Linked DNA regions of Pontibacter liquoris. The protein of the gene in region 2 interacts with the protein of the main gene of each other region in a pairwise test. Links are inferred from orthologs where the notes say so. Each region holds a gene or a part of one and is shown on either strand. Other genes may lie near its edges. The genes, in order: dnaA and dnaB.

The links.
Region 1: the proteins of dnaB (region 2) and dnaA interact in binary tests that used the Escherichia coli proteins (3 or more experiments, as listed by UniProt). The link is inferred for Pontibacter liquoris from one-to-one orthologs.

The regions. Positions count from the first base shown.
Region 1 is NZ_JALEBG010000003.1:270,745-279,524, forward strand. What follows is about bases 1,860-4,790. They hold dnaA (chromosomal replication initiator protein DnaA), read right to left. Parts: upstream 4,072-4,790; coding sequence 2,647-4,071; downstream 1,860-2,646. Other genes in these bases: LWL52_RS18165 (acetate uptake transporter), read right to left, coding at 1,860-2,302; LWL52_RS18175 (bifunctional metallophosphatase/5'-nucleotidase), read right to left, coding at 4,177-4,790. Also shown: LWL52_RS18150 (GH3 auxin-responsive promoter family protein), read right to left, coding at 1-369; LWL52_RS18155 (OsmC family peroxiredoxin), read left to right, coding at 534-968; LWL52_RS18160 (hypothetical protein), read left to right, coding at 1,033-1,542; more of LWL52_RS18165, read right to left, coding at 1,682-1,859; more of LWL52_RS18175, read right to left, coding at 4,791-5,106; LWL52_RS18180 (5'-nucleotidase C-terminal domain-containing protein), read right to left, coding at 5,120-5,878; LWL52_RS18185 (amidohydrolase), read right to left, coding at 6,022-7,356; LWL52_RS18190 (YkvA family protein), read left to right, coding at 8,153-8,629; LWL52_RS18195 (methylmalonyl-CoA mutase family protein), read left to right, coding at 8,721-8,780. UniProt on the Escherichia coli protein: Plays an essential in the initiation and regulation of chromosomal replication. Binds in an ATP-dependent fashion to the origin of replication (oriC) to initiate formation of the DNA replication initiation complex once per cell cycle.
Region 2 is NZ_JALEBG010000001.1:958,081-966,847, reverse strand. Bases 5,850-8,767 are described here. They hold dnaB (replicative DNA helicase), read right to left. Parts: upstream 8,139-8,767; coding sequence 6,561-8,138; downstream 5,850-6,560. Other genes in these bases: LWL52_RS03885 (UDP-N-acetylmuramate--L-alanine ligase), read left to right, coding at 8,350-8,767. In the rest of the region: hppD (4-hydroxyphenylpyruvate dioxygenase), read left to right, coding at 1-1,071; LWL52_RS03910 (phospho-sugar mutase), read left to right, coding at 1,431-3,164; LWL52_RS03905 (histidine kinase), read right to left, coding at 3,226-3,582; LWL52_RS03900 (PAS domain-containing protein), read right to left, coding at 3,601-4,878; LWL52_RS03895 (nitroreductase family protein), read left to right, coding at 5,080-5,667. UniProt on the Escherichia coli protein: The main replicative DNA helicase, it participates in initiation and elongation during chromosome replication. Travels ahead of the DNA replisome, separating dsDNA into templates for DNA synthesis.

The DNA.
Region 1 (8,780 bases), on a different replicon or contig from region 2:
GGCGCCGTTGATATGGTTGGGAATAGAGTCTTTGGTGATGGGAATATACTTGGTGCCCGAAGTAGTGCCCGAGGTCTTGGCCAGGTATAAGGGTTTGCCCGGCCAGAGCACATCTTTCTGCCCTTCTTTTACCAGGTTAAAGTAGTTGGCAAGGCCTTCATAGTCACGCACTGGCACGGCCTGTACATAATCAGCATGCGTGCGGATGGCGCTGAAGCCGTGGTCGCGGCCAAACAAAGTATGTTGCGCCTTCTGCAGGATACTTTCAAAAATGGCGTTCTGTGCCGCTACCGGGTTTTCGATCCAACGCTGATGTTTCTTGTGCACATAGGCCGCAAATGGCTTACTCAACAATGCTTTTACACCCATATATTCCGATTAGTGAACAGGTAAATATACCCAGATAAACCATTATTGCCATAGTATTGGCCATTTTCAGGGCCAATGTCCGGAACTTTGTTCTGCTGCTGCCAAACTTTAGCAACCATATCGGATTAAATAAGTTTGATAGAAATAAAACAAAACCAAGAGCTATGAAAAAACACACTGCAAGTGCCAAATGGGAGAAAGGACTAAAAGACGGAACAGGCTCCGTTAAAACCGGCAATGGTGCCGTAGAGTCAAAATACACGTATGCCAGCCGCTTTGGCGACAGCACCAGCGGCACCTCGCCCGAGGAGCTGATCGGGGCTGCGCATGCCGGTTGCTATTCGATGTTCCTGAGCGCGCTCATGGGCAACGAGAACATCACCCCGGAGTTTATTGAAACTACCGCCAGTGTATGGCTGGGCGAGAAAGACGGCGCGCCACTGATCCAGAAGATCGAGCTACGAACAGAAGCCAAAGCAGAGGGCCTGGATGAGGAAACCTTTCAGCAACTGGCTCAGAAAGCAAAAGAAGGCTGCCCGGTGTCTAAAGCGCTGGGGGCCGTGCCCGAGATAACGCTGCAGGCGACGCTAAAAAAGTAAAAAATTACTATATTGCGCCAAAGCCATGCTAATGGCAGCATTTGTTTCACGTAAATTTTACCGAATGGCAGCGACCGGCCGTAATGCACGAACGACCTTGGTGGTGCAACTATCTCCTACCCGTAATGCAATGTTATCCTTTACCGTTCTGATGGTCCTTGCATTGGGCTGGTTGGGATGGGCAGGTTACCTGCTTTTTTTTGACAGCACAGCCGCTCATCAGGGATACCTGTATTATATCTTTTTCGGGTTAGCCCTGGTCTTTCTGCTCTATGTCATGTTGCAGAACACGTCGGTGTTTGGGGTGCAGTCTTATTTTGAGATCACGCCGCAATACATTGTACAGAAGTATGGCGCTTTCCGCACCAAGCACATCATCCCGATTCATAGCATCGAGCAGGTGCTTATCTCGCCGCTGGCGCTGCAGGTAACCAAGAGCGATGCCACCAAGCTGTACCTGGACCTGAAGCAGGTACGCAAGAAGCGGGACCTGGAGAAGATAAAGACCAAAGTACGCGACATGGCCGACGAGTATGGCTATACGGTAACCGAATCGGCTAGCTTTGGCACCTGACAAGCGGCTGCAAGTATAAACACGATCAAATAAAAAGAGCAGCGGCTATACTTTGCAAAGTATAGCCGCTGCTCTTTTTAGCGTCGGTGAGATGCTTAAACCGGAACCAGCTTCGGGCGTTTTCTAAGTGCCGTTATACTTACCTGGCGGCAGCAAAGGCTACTGCAGCCGGCTTCACTGCCGCGCCCACAGGCAGCAGTGTTCTGCCGTAAACTTCGTTCAGCAGGGTTGCAGTGGCCGCATAAATGGCAGAAGCACCACAGATAATACCTTCGTAGCCGGTAAAGGTTTTAATGGCCGCATTGCCTGTCGCGTCGCCCAGGGCCAGCAAAAAGAACAGCACAGTGAGGGTGGCAAATACTACCTGCAGGGCTCGGCTAATTTGGAGGGTACCTAAAAACAGCAGCGCGGTAAAGATGCCCCACATCACCAGGTAGGCCACCATACCTGTTTCGGAAGCGGCCTCGCCCCAGCCCAGCTTCGGCATCACGAGCAGGCCCACCAGCGTGAGCCAGAAAAAGCCATACGAAACAAAGGCTGTCAGGCCAAAGGTGTTGTTCTTTTTGGCTTCCATTATACCGGCCACTACCTGGGCCAGTCCGCCATAAAACAGCCCCATGGCCAGGATCATGGCATTCATTTCAAAGATCCCGGCATTGTGGAGGTTCAGCAATACGGTGGTCATACCAAAGGCAAAAAGCCCGAGCGGTGCCGGGTTTGCAGTGGTGTCTTTCAGGGCAATCACATCTGTTTGGTTCATATAGAGCTTTGTATGTTTGAGAAAATACTTGAAAGCGGGACCGGGTAACAAAAACAGATGTAGCGGAAAGAAAGGCTGCTTTCACAACTATATATGCTCGTACTATATACACATTTAAAATGAGTTTTACAATAGTATGGCAAGCACAAACAGGTAGTTATTTACCTGTAACAGAAAAGATTAGGGCTGGCGCTAGCTGCGGCAGGAAGCCGGCAGCGCAGTGTGTGCACTTTGGAAATGATCCGCGCCAAGTATAAGCAGCGGAAAAACGGAAGAAGTATAAGGAAAAGGAAAGCAACAGGATTGCTGTAGCCCTGGCCGCTTGTTACAGAAATTTATTTTTATCAGCCTGCCTTGGATTTAAACTTCTTCTGAAGCTCCTGTATGCTGGCTTTGAATTTCTTGTCGGTGTCGATCAGGTCCGAAACAGTTTGCACCGAGTGAATAACGGTACTGTGGTCGCGGCCGCCGAAGTGGTACCCGATGGATTTAAGCGAATGGCTGGTAAACTCTTTGGCAAAGTACATGGCTACCTGCCGTGCCGTCACGATCTCTTTCTTGCGGGTTTTGGCTTTGAGCGAATCCAGGCTCACCTGGAAGTACTCGGCCACCGTTTTCTGGATGAAGTCGAGGTTTACCTCTGTCTCCACATCCTCGATGATATGCTTTAGGGCCTGCTTGGCAAGCTCCAGGTCAATTTCCTTGCGGTTGAGCGACGATTGCGCGATAAGCGAGATCAGCACGCCTTCGAGTTCCCGCACGTTCGTGTCAACGCTGTAGGCCAGGTATTCCACCACGTTGTCCGGAATATCGATGCCGTCGCTCTGCATCTTTTTCTGGATGATAGCCATCCGGGTTTCAAAGTCCGGGCTCTGCAAATCGGCCGTCAGGCCCCACTTAAAGCGCGACAACAGGCGCTCTTCCAGGCCTTTGAGGTCACGCGGCGGGCAATCGGAGGTCATCACGATCTGCTTGCCCGACTGGTGCAGGTGGTTGAAGATGTGAAAGAACATCTCCTGCGTTTTATCCTTGCCGCTCAAGAACTGCACGTCGTCGATGATGAGGATATCCACCAACAGGTAAAAGTTAGCAAAGTCCTGCACGTTGTTGGTGCGCACCGATTCGATGAACTGGTTCACGAACTTTTCGGACGACACATACAGCACAAACTTGTTGGGGTCGCTGTTTTTGATGTGGTTGCCAATCGCCTGCACCAGGTGCGTTTTGCCCAGCCCCACACCGCCATACACCATCAGCGGGTTAAAAGAAGTAGTGCCGGGTTTGTTGGCCACGGCAAAACCCGCCGAGCGCGCCAGGCGGTTACAGTCCCCCTCAATGTAGTTCTCGAAATTATAAGAAGAATTGAGCTGCGAGTTAAGGAAGTTGCGGTCAATGGTTTTGGACTCGAACGGGCTCTTGATAAAATTCTGTTCCGGCCTGTAAGAGTTCACCACGGCCTGTGGTATTTTTTTGGTCGGTATGTTGACCGTCTGCGGCTTGTTAGACTCGTTTCCACGGTCCACAATAATAGAGTATTCCAGCCTTCCCTCGCTGCCGAGTTCCTGGTAGATGACTTTTTTCAGAAGCTGCACATAGTGCTCCTCCAGCCATTCGTAAAAGAACTGGCTGGGCACTTGTATGGTCAGTACGCTGTCGCGCAGGGATATGGGCTTAATCGGCTCGAACCAAGTTTTAAAGCTTTGTTCGCCAATATTTTCCTTTATCACCTGCAGGCAGTTACTCCATACAGTAGAACAGTCTTTGATCATCCAATTTTCCAAAACACACAAGATCCGTTTGGTGAAACAAACCACTCCTTAACGGCAGGGGGGTTGCAAAAATGCTTAAATAATTTAAAACAAAAAATTATTTATTCACGAAGTTAATACAGGGTTATCCACAGGCAAAACGGCGGTCCGGAAAGCAGTCCGCTGCTTTGTCTTTTTATTGAATGTGAAGTCGATACGCCCCAGAAAAATACCCGACCAGCCCACCTGGTTAACGAGCGTTTGGCCGCCTGTATTTTGCACTATGGTGGGCACGTCGAGGAACGTATGCGTGTGCCCTCCGATGATCAGGTCGATGCCTTCTACCTGCCCGGCAAGCTTCAGGTCGTCTATCTTTTCGTCCTTATAACTATAGCCCAGGTGCGAGAGGCAGATCACCAAATGGCACTTCTGCTGTCCGCGCAGTTCCTGCACCATTTCGCGCGCCACCGCCACCGGGTCCAGGTACTCGGTCTGGCCATAGTTGTTTTTGCTTACCAGCCCCGCCAGCTCAATGCCCAGCCCGAACACGCCTATGCGCAGCCCCTGTTTTTCAAACACCTTATAGGGCTGAAACCGGTTTTTGAGGATGGTGTTGTTAAAGTTATAGTTGGCGACCAAAAACGGGAACTCTGCTTTGGGCAACTGGTTGTGCAAGCCCTCCAAGCCGTTGTCGAAGTCGTGGTTGCCGAGCGTGGCTGCGTCATACTTCATCTGGCTCATCAGCTGGTACTCCAGCTCGCCTTTAAAGAAGTTAAAATACGGCGTGCCCTGCCAGATGTCGCCGGCATCCAGCAGCAGCACATTGGGCTCCTCGCGGCGCACCTTCTCTATTAAGGAGGCGCGGCGGGCCATGCCGCCCATGCCGCCATACTTCCGCCCATCAGCGGGCATGGGGTCTATGCGCGAATGCTGGTCGTTGGTGTGCAGGATGGTCAGCGTAAGCTGCTGGGCTGCTTCGGCCGAAAAAGGCATTCCCAGCAAGCTGATACCCGCTGCCCCCACGGCCGATGCTTTAATGAAATCTCTTCTTTTCATGGTGTGCTTATACTTAGGGCAAAACCGTAACACGCGTGGCCACATCGGCCGTAACTGGTTTCCCGGCCGCCGTCATCTGCCTGATCTGCTGCAAGATGGCATCGCGCAGCAGCAAACCTACTTTCTCGGTGTTTGTGGCCGCTTTGAGCATAGCCAGATCGTCTCCGCCACCTGCCAGGTAATCGGACGTCACCAATGTATAGGTCCGGGCGGGGTCAAAGGGCTTGCCGCCAATTTTAATGTCCGTGGCCTTTCCACCCTTCACTGTGTAGGTGGCATTGCCGATGGGCGCATTCTTATTGGCTGCTGCATAATCAAACAGCGCTTTTACAGTATTGCCCTCCAGCGTGAGCACCACGAGCTCATTTTCAAAGGGCATCAGCTCAAACACATGGCCCGTGGTAATGTTGCCCTGCGGCAGCGGCTGCCGCAAGCCGCCATTGGTAGTCAGCGACAGGTCGATTGGCTTGCCGTAGAGCGGCTGGCTTTGGGCAAGCTGCAGGTCTACCACAAAGTTGCCCAGCGGCGACTGGTAATCGCCTTTACCCAGCGCCACGGGCGCAAAACCTACTACCTCGCTCATTTTATCAGTTACCTGCCGGCGGAAGGGCGCAATGAATGCTTCCGTCTGCCGGTCGGCCGTAATCGTACTGTCTACCGGCACATCGGTGGTGGTGAGGCTGGGCGAGGCCTGCCAGGTGCGTGGCTGGCAAGCCCCTAATGAGAGCACCAGCAAGGCAATTGGCAGGCGCTTAAGCCGAAATATTGTCATAGGAGAAAAGTCCTTCAGGTGATTTGTCCACAAAGGTACTGCGTTCTCAAAAGCGGCACAAATAGCGTTTATGAGATAGATCCGATGACTCTCGGGTTTGCTAGAAGCAAACAGCGCTATACTTGTGCAGCCCGGAGATACAACTACTTTTTCCCTTTACCTTCCATGTAGTTCAGTGTCAGGCCGGTCAGCGTTTTCACACCCAGCTTCATACCACTTTCATCGATGTAAAAATCGGGCGTATGGTGCGCCGCAGCTATTTTAGGGTCTTTGCCATTGGGCATGCCGCCCACGAAAACGAAGAGCCCCGGGATCTTCTCCTGGTAAAAAGCAAAGTCCTCGGCACCCGTTACGGCTTTGGTCAGGATCACGTTATCCCGTCCGGCTACCGCCTGTAACGTAGGCAGCATCTTGTCTGTCAGGGCCGGGTCGTTATAAGTCACGGGCGTTTGCGGGATGATCTCGACCTGGGCAGTAGCGCCGGCACTTTCCGCTATCTTGGTGGCGGTGAGTTTGATCTTGTCGTGGATCTGCTGCTGCATGTCTTTGTTCAGCGCCCGCACCGTGCCTTCCAGCAGCACCTCTTCCGGAATAATGTTGTTACGCACCCCGCCATGGATCATCCCAACCGTGATCACGGCCGCATCTTCGGGCAGCTCTACCTGGCGGCTAATAATGGTCTGTAGTCCCAGCACGATTTGCGAGGCTGTTACGACCGGGTCGATCCCGCCCCAGGGGTAGGCGCCGTGCACCTGCTTGCCGTTTACCTTAATGCGGAAAATGTCGGCGCTGGCCATGGTGCCACCCGGCCGGTATTTAAGTTTGCCTACTTCTGTCTGCGAGTTGATGTGCAGCCCGAAGATCACTTCGGGTTTTGGCCCTTTGTCCAGCACGCCTTCTTGTACCATCAGGTTGGCTCCGCCTACCTGCCCGACCGGCGAGCCTTCCTCGGCAGGCTGAAAGATAAACTTCACGGTGCCCGGCAGCTCTTTCTGCATACTTGCCAGCACTTCGGCGGTGGCCATGAGCATGGCAATATGCGTGTCGTGACCGCAGGCATGCATCACGCCTACTTCCTGCCCGTTATACATGGTTTTAACCTTGGAGGCAAACGGCACATCGGCGCGCTCCACCACCGGCAGCCCGTCGATATCAGCGCGCAAGGCCACTACCGGGCCCGGCTTGCCGCCTTTTAAAATACCGACCACGCCGGTGCGGGCCACGCCCGTCTGCACCTCGATGCCCAGCTTTTTGAGGTGAGCGGCAATTTTAGCGGCTGTTTCGGTTTCGTGATTGCCCAGTTCCGGGTGCGCATGAAAATCGCGGCGCCACTCAATTACTTTCGGCTCCAGCTTATCAGCCATAGCATTGGCACGGGTAAGCAGCTTGCTTTGCTGGGCAAAAGCAGGAACGGCCAGCAGGCCAAGCCCCAGAACAGTCAGCAGGGTTCTTTTGTAGTAAGTATGGTTGTTTCTCATATAGGTTAGCTCGTAAGAATAGGCGAAAGGATAAATATACAATAAATCAGGAAGAGTGATAGCAGGCCGGGGCGATAGTTTTACCTATCCTAATTCTCTTATAAGCATAGGCTATAAGTATAGGAAAGGGTTATGCAATTGGTTCTCTCTTAGGCATAAGCGTTGTAGTACCGGGTCCAACTGCCCCTCCTTGTATTATAAAGAGGCCCCTACCCCCAGGAGGGGAGCCTGTAATTGCAGGTTGGGATGTATAAGCTTTGTTGTTATGGCTATTCAAGAACATCCCCCTACCCCCTTCAAAGGGGGACTTTTCTACTAATGCTATACTTAAGCTGTACTCTCAAAGCGGCTGCCATCGTGCGGACAGGTCACGACCTGTCCCTACATAAATACAATGCTGATAAAGTTGAAGCTTATACTTAAGCTGATGTATAAACCTAAGCTATCGAGTTGATCCTAGTCCTTGGGTGGAGCGCCTTGGTGTGTTGCGGTGCCGCGCATGCGGCAGCCCGGTAGGGCAGCTTCACGCCGCCGCGCGAAACGCAAGGACGAGCCCTCGCGGGCTTGGAGCGCTCCAAAGCCAGAAATGAAACAGGAAAAGTATAAAACTGAGGAATACAGCCAGCTACCAAATATAGCTTGAAGTATAAGCAAACAACAAACAGCCCTACCAAGTATAGTAGAAAACAGAATTAAGGAAGAACTCTAGCTAACAAGTATAAATAAGTATAAAGCAGCATCTACAGCAGCTGCCAAGTATAGCAAAAGCATAAACCGAAATATCAACAAGCCACTATTGAGTATAGCCAGAAGTATAAACCAGCCTAACAGGCAATCGCCGGCAAACCACTGGCGGCAGCACCCCTCCTCTCCATCTCCCGTACAATACCCCATGCTGAAACGCTGGAAAGAAACCGTCCGCAAACTCAAAGAGGATATTTATACCTTGTACCTGGCCGCCAACGATCCTCGGATCCCGTTCGGCGCCAAAGTGGTGCTGGTCATTACAGTGGCCTATGCCTTTAGCCCCATCGACCTGGTGCCCGACTTTATACCCGTTATCGGCTACCTCGACGACCTGCTGTTGCTGCCACTGGGCATCTGGCTGTGCATTAAACTCATTCCACCGGAGGTGCTAACCGAATACCGGGCAAAAGCCAAAGAGCAGCTGCGGCAGCATAAGCCAAACTACCTGATGGCGGGCGTCATTCTCATCATCTGGCTGTTGCTGGGTTACTGGTTTTACCGGAGTTGGATTGCCGACCTCGATTAAACAGGGCTTTTAGCATCATTATCCGGCTGCAGCGCGCGTAGGCCGTAAACTATAATCTTTTATCTTTACCAGAAATTTGACCTGAAGCATCATGACGGACGAGCAGAAGCTATTTTCAGCCTTTTCCCCCACCACAGCGGCCGACTGGGAG
Region 2 (8,767 bases):
AACGGCACCGATCACATCGAGTTTTATGTGGGAAATGCCAAGCAGGCGGCGCACTTTTACCAGACCGCTTTCGGCTTTAAACTGGTGGCCTATGCCGGCCCTGAAACCGGCGTGCGCGACCGCGCTTCTTATGTCGTGCAGCAGGAAAAAATACGCCTGGTGCTGACAACCGCTATTTACCCGGATTCTGACATTGCACAACATGTGCACCTGCACGGCGATGGGGTAAAAGTACTGGCCCTTTGGGTGGATGACGCCGAAGAAGCGTTCCGTGGTACGGTAGCCCGCGGCGCCAAACCAGCTAGCGAGCCACGGACATTAACCGATGCGCATGGCGAAGTGAAATTGGCTTCTATCCATACTTATGGCGACACCATCCATACGTTTGTGGAGCGCAAAAACTATAACGGCGTGTTTATGCCCGGCTACGAGCCACGTTCGTCCGGGGTGGCCGCAGAACCGGTGGGCCTCAAGTATGTAGACCACTGTGTGGGCAACGTGGAGCTGGGCCGCATGAACGAGTGGGTGAAGTTCTATGAAGATGTAATGGGCTTCAAACTGCTCCTCACATTCGATGATAACGATATCAGCACCGAGTATACCGCCCTGATGTCGAAAGTGGTATCGAACGGCAACGGCTACATCAAATTCCCGATAAATGAACCGGCAGCCGGCAAAAAGAAATCGCAGATAGATGAGTACCTGGAGTTTTACCGCGGCGCCGGCGTACAGCACATTGCGGTTGCCACCGATAATATCCTGCACACGGTAAGTGAGCTGCGCCGCCGGGGCGTGGAGTTCCTGCGCGTGCCCGAAACCTATTACCAGGATCTACTGGAGCGCGTCGGCCACATCGACGAAGACATGCAGGATTTGAGAGACCTGAACCTGCTGGTAGACCGCGACGACGAAGGCTACCTGCTGCAGATCTTCACCAAGCCGGTGGAAGACCGCCCGACCGTTTTCTTTGAGATCATCCAGCGCAAAGGAGCCCGCTCGTTTGGCAAAGGTAATTTCAAAGCCCTGTTCGAGGCCATCGAGCGCGAGCAGGCGCTGCGCGGAAACCTTTAAGCCCGGAACAAAGTATAGGCCGTGTAAAAATGGCTTGGATTGCTTTATTTCGAAGTATAATTTCACACCAGCGCTTCCGGATGTGCGTCAGTACAACAAGCGCTGGTGTGATTTTTTGTAGGATAGGAGGTATCGCTTGTTTTCAACCTGCCCTTTCAATAGCAAGAGGTTTTCTTTAAAATTTAGAGATTTAAATTTCTTGTCATTCTGTTAAGAAACTTGGGAGCAAGGAGGTTAAGCCTTTCCTTTTTGCTCAAAAGATCCTTTCAGGATGATATAAAAAAAAGACGTTGGGGTTGAGACGAAGATCAACCTTGTAGCAGATTTAATATTATAATTACAACACCAACAGTAAGACTATGATCGAAACAACTATACGCCAGAAAATTGACGCGTGGCTTACCGGTAACTACGACCAGGCCACCAAAGATGAAATTAACGGCATGCTGGAGCGCAACGAGAACGAAGCGCTGTCGGATGCTTTTTACCGCGACCTGGAGTTCGGCACCGGGGGCCTGCGTGGCATTATGGGGGCGGGCAGCAACCGCATGAACCGTTATACCTTGGGTATGGCTACCCAAGGTCTTTGCAATTACCTCAAGCACAACTTCCCTAACGAGCCGATCAGCGTGGCCATCGCCCACGACAGCCGCAACAACTCCGACGTGTTTGCCCGCATTGCCGCCGATATCTTCTCGGCCAACGGCATTAAAGTATACCTTTTCGAGGCGCTGCGCCCAACCCCCGAGCTTTCGTTTGCCATCCGCCACCTGGGCTGCAAAAGCGGTGTGGTGGTAACCGCCTCGCACAACCCCAAAGAGTACAACGGCTATAAAGTATACTGGAACGATGGCGCGCAGGTAACCGCACCGCACGACAAGAACATCATTGCCGAAGTAAACAAGATCCACTCGGTGGATGAAGTTAAGTTTGAGCCCAACCCCGCTAACATCCAGATGATTGGCAGGGAACTGGACGAGGCTTATATCCAAGAAGTGCTGCGCCTGTCCATTTCGCAGGAAGCTATTAAACGCCAGCACGACCTGAAGATCGTATTCACGCCGCTGCACGGCACCGGCATCACGCTGGTACCTGAAGTGCTGCAACGTTTTGGCTTTACCAACGTGCACGTGGTAGAAGAGCAGGCGGTGCCCAACGGCAACTTCCCGACCGTGGTGTACCCGAACCCGGAGGAAAAGGAAGCCATGACGCTGGCCCTGAACAAAGCCAAAGAAATTGATGCCGACCTGGTACTGGCCACTGACCCGGATTCGGACCGCGTGGGTATTGCAGTGCGCAACCTGAAAGGCGAGTTTGTGCTGCTGAACGGCAACCAAACCGGCGCGCTGCTTATCAATTACCTGCTACAGGCCTGGCAAAAAGCGGGCAAACTGACTGGCAAAGAGTTCGTGGTGAAAACCATCGTAACCACCGATCTGATCAAAAAGATTGCCGATAGCTATAATGTAACCATGTACGAAACCCTGACCGGCTTTAAGTACATTGCCGAGAAGATCCGCGCCCTGGAAGGCAAGGAAGTATACATTGGCGGCGGCGAAGAAAGCTACGGCTACATGATCGGCGATTTTGTGCGCGACAAAGATGCGATCTCGGCCTGCGCCCTGATTGCGGAGATGGCGGCCGTTGCCAAAGACAATGGCCAGAGCCTGTTCGAGATGATGGTGGAGATGTATACCAAGTATGGCTTCTACAAAGAGGAGCTGGTATCGTTCACTAAAAAAGGACAGCGCGGCGCGGAAGAAATTCAGCAGATGATGGCCGATATGCGCAGCAACCCGCCGCAGACCGTTGCCGGCTCCCGGGTAGTGGAGATCAGCGACTATAAGTTCAGCACGCGCAAACTGGTGCTCAGCAGCCAGGAGAACAAACTGGACCTGGAAAGCTCGAACGTGCTGCAATACCTGACCGAAGATGGTAGCAAGATCTCGGCACGCCCGTCGGGCACGGAGCCCAAGATCAAGTTCTATATCAGCGTAAACGAGCCGCTGGCCTCTGCCGCCGACTATGACGCCACCGAGCAGCAATTAAGCCGCAAGGTAGCGCAGATCCTCACCGACCTGAAGCTGAAATAAGCTCGGCACTTCCATCTAAAGCATAAAAAAGCCTGTTTAACGCTTCGTTAAACAGGCTTTTTTATGCCAGCACCTTCAGCCGTGCTTCCAGCTGCTGCAGCAGCGAGAGAAAGTGTGTGGAGCTCTTTTCCACACTTTTAAGCTGTTCGTGCGCCTCCTCTATTTTGCCTCCTTTATACAAACCGAAGAGCTGGTTCACGGTAATGTCCAGCTCCTGGTGCACTTTCAGGAGGGCGTCCATCTCTGGCTCCTGGCTATAGCGCACCCGCCCGATCGTGCTGAACCAGGTATCTACCGGGCCCGAGTGCGAAAAGAATGCCGCATCGTATACTCCGCCATAAAGCACCGACCGTACTTTAGACTTGTACAGGATGTGTTTTATCCGCAGTTGCTGAATGTCAACCTGAGCTATATTCATGCCTGGCGTGTCTCCCTCCTACTCCTGTCTTGTGTCATGATGGGCGCTCTCCAGCTCCTGTAACTTTTGTTTATACTTTACCTGCCGGGTTACATCGTTGGCAAACACCAGAATGCCTGTTATTTTGTCGTCCTCAAAAATGGGCTGGTAGCTAAACGTCAAATAAATATCCTCCAGCAGCCCGGTGTCCTGCCGGTCGATTTTAACCTGTACTTCTTCGGCTACAAAATCCTTTCCGGTGTTATACACCTCATCCAGCAGCTGTATAAAGCCCTGCTCCACCACTTCGGGCAGCGCCTCGGCAACGGGTTTGCCTACCAGTCGCCGGTTCGGGAAAAGCTGCTGATACTTGGCATTTACAAGCTCAAACCGATGCTGGGGCCCTTCCAAAACACAGAAAATGGCCGGCGCCTGCATAATCAGCCGTTCCAGGGTCTTCCGCTCTTTTTCAGCTTTGGTGTAGGCGCTCTGCACCTGGTCAGACAGGTGCGCCATCTGCTCGTTGGCAGTTAGCAGCTCCTGTACCATCTGGCGGGTATGATGGATGTCGGTGACGCTGCCCACCCACATCAGTATCCGGCCGGCATCGTTCGTCATGGGCAGTACGCGGCACAGGCACCAGCGGTAGTTGCCGTCATTCTCTTTCAGGCGATATTCCACCTGCAATTCCGATTCCTGCTGCAGCGCTTCAGTCCATTTTTGTTCTACAAGGGGCAAGTCCTCGGGGTGCACCAGCTGCTTCCAGTCTGAGCCGAGGAGCTCTTTTACGGGCAAGCCTGTGAACCTGGTCCAGCGCTGGTTAAAGTACGTATAGTTACCCTTCGGATCTGTGGTAAAGATCAGCTGGGGCAAGGTTTCAGCCATAAACCGGAATTTCTCCTCGCTTTGCGTCAAGGCTAGCTTGGCCACTTCCCGCTCGGTTACATCGGAGGTGCGCTGGATGATGTAGCTCACATTTCCATCTTCATCCAGCACAGGAGTATGGGCCGCTTCCCAGTAGCGGGTGTCGTAGCCGCCGCCTTCTTCGGCCGGTTTCGGCAGGTCGTACCGAATCACTTCCAGATATTCGGTCTGCTTTGTGCGGCAGGTTTTGTCGAGCACCTGCCGCACCGGGTTGTCTTCGTAAGAGCGGTCTTTGTCCGGAAAAGCCTCCAACAAAAAATGTCGCCCCACGATCTGCTCCCGTGTGCGCATGGTCACGGCCAGGTACCGGTCACTGGCATCCAGAATTTTATACCCAGGCGATAGCACGACGATCGCTTCAGGGATATTGCGGAATAGTTTGTTATAGTCCATGTATGAGATAGCACAACTTCTTTTGAATTCAAGAACACGCTTAAAGGTACGCAAAGCGGGTTTCTGTTACAACCAGGGCTTCCGATGCAGGCACCTGCCTCCGGCGCTTTGCGCCCAATTAGGTGTGTTTAACGAACGACTGCAAAATACATTGCACGTACTAACTTAAGGTAATTATGTAACGTTTATTTTATCCTATTTATGGAAGATCACTATCAGCACATTGCGCACATCATCCGCAACCGCAGAACCACCAAGCCAGCCGCCATGAACGGGCAGCGTGTCCCCGATGAGCAGGTATGGCAGCTACTGGCCTTGGCCGATTGGGCTCCGACGCACGGACACACCGAACCGTGGCGGTTTATCGTTTATGCCGGCCCGAAAGTGAAGGTTTTCTGCGAGGCCCACGCCGATCTTTACCTGCAGGAAACCCTGCCTGATCAGTATCATGAAAGTAAGTATGAGAAGCTGCTGCACATGGGCGATCAGGCCTCGCATGTGCTGGTAGCCTACATGCAACGCGGCAACCTGCCTAAGATCCCGGCCCTGGAGGAGATTGCCGCTACCTCCTGTGCCATCCAGAATTTGCTGCTGGGCGCCACCGCCCTGGGTATCGCCTCCTACTGGGGCTCTGGCGGTATGGCCTATCATCCGGCCATGAAAACCATGTTACAGCTCCGCGAAGAGGATGTGGTGCTGGGCATTTTATACCTTGGCTACTCCGACAAACCACAGTCCGATGGCAAACGCCAGATCCCACTGGACGAGAAAGTGGTGTGGCAAGAGTAACAGCCTGGATGTAATAAGTGCTGCAATGCAGGGTCCAACCACTCTACCCTTCCTTTACTAAGGAGGGGAGCAAGTAGTTATTATGCTTAAAGCATAAGCGGGGTATTAATAGCTTCATCTGCTTTCTACAAAAATCCTTTCAGGATGACTCAAAGAAAGAGGTATGGAGAGTAAGATTATACTTGAACCGAAGTATAAGCAGCTTAGTTTAGGAGGAAGAAGAACATCCCCTACCCCCCTTCAAAGGGGGACTTTGGGCAGATGGGTAGCAACAGAATACATGCGTAGGAAAGGCTTAACCTCCCATCCACCAGGATCCTTTCAGGATGACAACATAGGGAGGGAAGGAGGGAAAGTTCATACTTATACTTCAGCTATACTTTTATAGCAGCTGCCATCGCGCGGACAGGTCGCGACCTGTCCCTACCTAAATGCAATACAGATAAAGTTGAAGCTTATATTTATGCTCAAGTATAAACAGCCGCTATCGAAAGCTTCCCAGTCCTTGGGTTGAACGCCTTGGTGTGTTGCAGTGCTCGTAGGGCAGCCCGCAGCGCCAGCGAGGAGCAGCTTCACGCCACAGCGCGATGCCAAAGGACGAGCCCTTGCGGGCTTGGAGCGCTCCAAAGCTAAAGATGAAACAAGACTAGTATAAAACTGAGGAATACAGCTAGCTAACAAGTATAGCCGGAAGTATAAACCACCACATCAGACTCAAGCTTGCAAGTATAGCCAAAGTATAAAGATGCGGAGGTACAGCCACTAATAAGTATAGCAGCAAGTATAAAACAACAGCAAAACCCATTTCAAAAGAAAAGCCGCTGGCACAAACGGCGCAGCGGCTTCTCATCCCTTTGGCTTGGGATCAGTATAATAAGCTAAGTAACTTTCTCTTAGAACGGCGGTTCTTCATCAAAATTGGATGACGGGAACCCGCCTCCGCTTTTCCCGCCGTCGTTCATGCGGCTGCCCAGCCGGATAGAGCCCGGCGTTTCGGCATCGAACGTGCTGTTAGGCAAGGCATTAAAGCTGCCCATCGCATCGCCGCCGAAGTCGTGGTCGAGGTTGGTAAATTTGGTATACTTGCCAATAAATTTCAACTGCACGTTTTCAAGCGAACCGTTCCGGTGCTTGGCAATGATCACCTCTCCTACGCCCGCGGTCGGGTTACCCATCTCGTCTTCGGTGATGCCGTAATACTCCGGACGATAGAGGAAACACACCATATCGGCGTCCTGCTCAATAGAACCTGATTCACGAAGGTCAGATAGCTGCGGGCGCTTGTCGCCCCCACGCGTTTCTACGGCGCGGCTTAGCTGCGAGAGTGCAATAACCGGCACATTCAATTCTTTGGCCAGCATTTTCATAGCCCGCGAGATCGAGGCGATTTCCTGCTCGCGGTTACCGCCTCCTTTGCCGTCGGCGTTGCCGCTCATCAACTGCAGGTAGTCGATAATGATCATCTGGATGTCGTACTGCGCTTTTAGGCGACGGCACTTGGTACGCAGCTCGCGGATAGAAAGGCCCGGGGTGTCATCGATAAAAATAGGCGCTTCGGTTAGTTTGGCGATCTTATGGTTGAGCTGTGCCCACTCATAATCTTCCAGGCTGCCCTTTTTGATCTTTTCCGAGTCCAGCTCTGCTTCGGACGAAATAAGACGGTTTACCAACTGCAGCGACGACATCTCGAGCGAGAAAATCGCCACGCCTTTGCCAAAATCCACGGCAGCATTGCGCATACATGAGAGCACGAATGCCGTTTTACCCATGGCGGGGCGGGCGGCAAGTATAACCAAATCCGATTTCTGCCAGCCTGACGTAACGCGGTCCAGCGCTACCAGCCCGCTCGGAACCCCCGTTAAACCATCCGACTGCTTGCGCTTTTCTTCCAGTTCTTTAATGGCCTGGTGCATGAGCGAGCGCATGTCGTCGAAGTTCTTGCGGATGTTGGATTCCGATACTTCGTAGAGTTTGGCCTCGGTCTTATCCAGCAGGTCAAAAACGTCGGTAGTATCTTCAAAGGCGCTCGAAAGTACTTCCGAGGAAATAGAGATCAGGTCGCGTTTGATAGAGTTTTCGGTGATGATACGAGCGTGGTACTCGATGTTGGCGGCTGAGTTTACGCGGGTGGTCAGCTGCGTAACGTAATATGCGCCGCCAGCCAGCTCCAGCTCACCCTGCTCGCGCAGCTCGTGCGTCACGGTCAGGATATCGATGGGCTCGGATTTATCGAACAGCGCCAGTATGGCTTTAAAAATACGCTGGTGCGCCTCCTTGTAAAAGCTCTGCGGGCGCAGAATATCAATTACGTTTGTTAAGGCATCTTTCTCCAGCATCAGCGCGCCCAGAACGGCTTCTTCCAGGTCAAGGGCCTGTGGGGGCTTCTTGCCTAACTCCGAAACCAGGGGCGCTTTTTTCTGCCATCCGTTCCGGTTGCCCGTGGGCCGCACATTCATTTTCATCTCCTCCATAAGCACAAAGATATATCCTTATAGATGCCGCGCCTTAAAAATGTTCGTAAAACTTGCGCACCCTCCTGTTAACATTATCCTGCAGGCTTTAAACAGGCTATCCACAGCTGCCAGCAACATATCCACAAAGTATCCACATATTAAGGTTTGCCTATTTTAATTCTCAAAAGGTCTTCTAACTTTGTCTGATTGAGAACATTTTGCCTGGTTTATGGAGAAGAAGGAATTTAAGCGTATCCACCTGATTGCCATTGGTGGAAGCATTATGCACAACCTGGCGCTGGCCCTGCACGACAAAGGACTGCAGGTAACCGGCTCGGACGATGAGATATTTGAACCTGCCAAAAGCAGGCTGGCCACCGCCGGCATCCTGCCCGCGCAGGAAGGCTGGTTCCCGGAAAAACTGGATGCCACACTGGATGCCGTTATACTTGGGATGCACGCCCGCCCGGATAACCCCGAGCTGCAGCGCGCCCAGGAACTTGGCCTGCCCATCTACTCTTTCCCGGAATTTATATACGAGCAGAGCCGCGACAAGCAGCGCATTGTAATTGGAGGCAGCCACGGCAAAACGTCCATCACTTCCATCATCATGCACGTGCTCCGGCACCTGGGCCGCAAGTTCGATT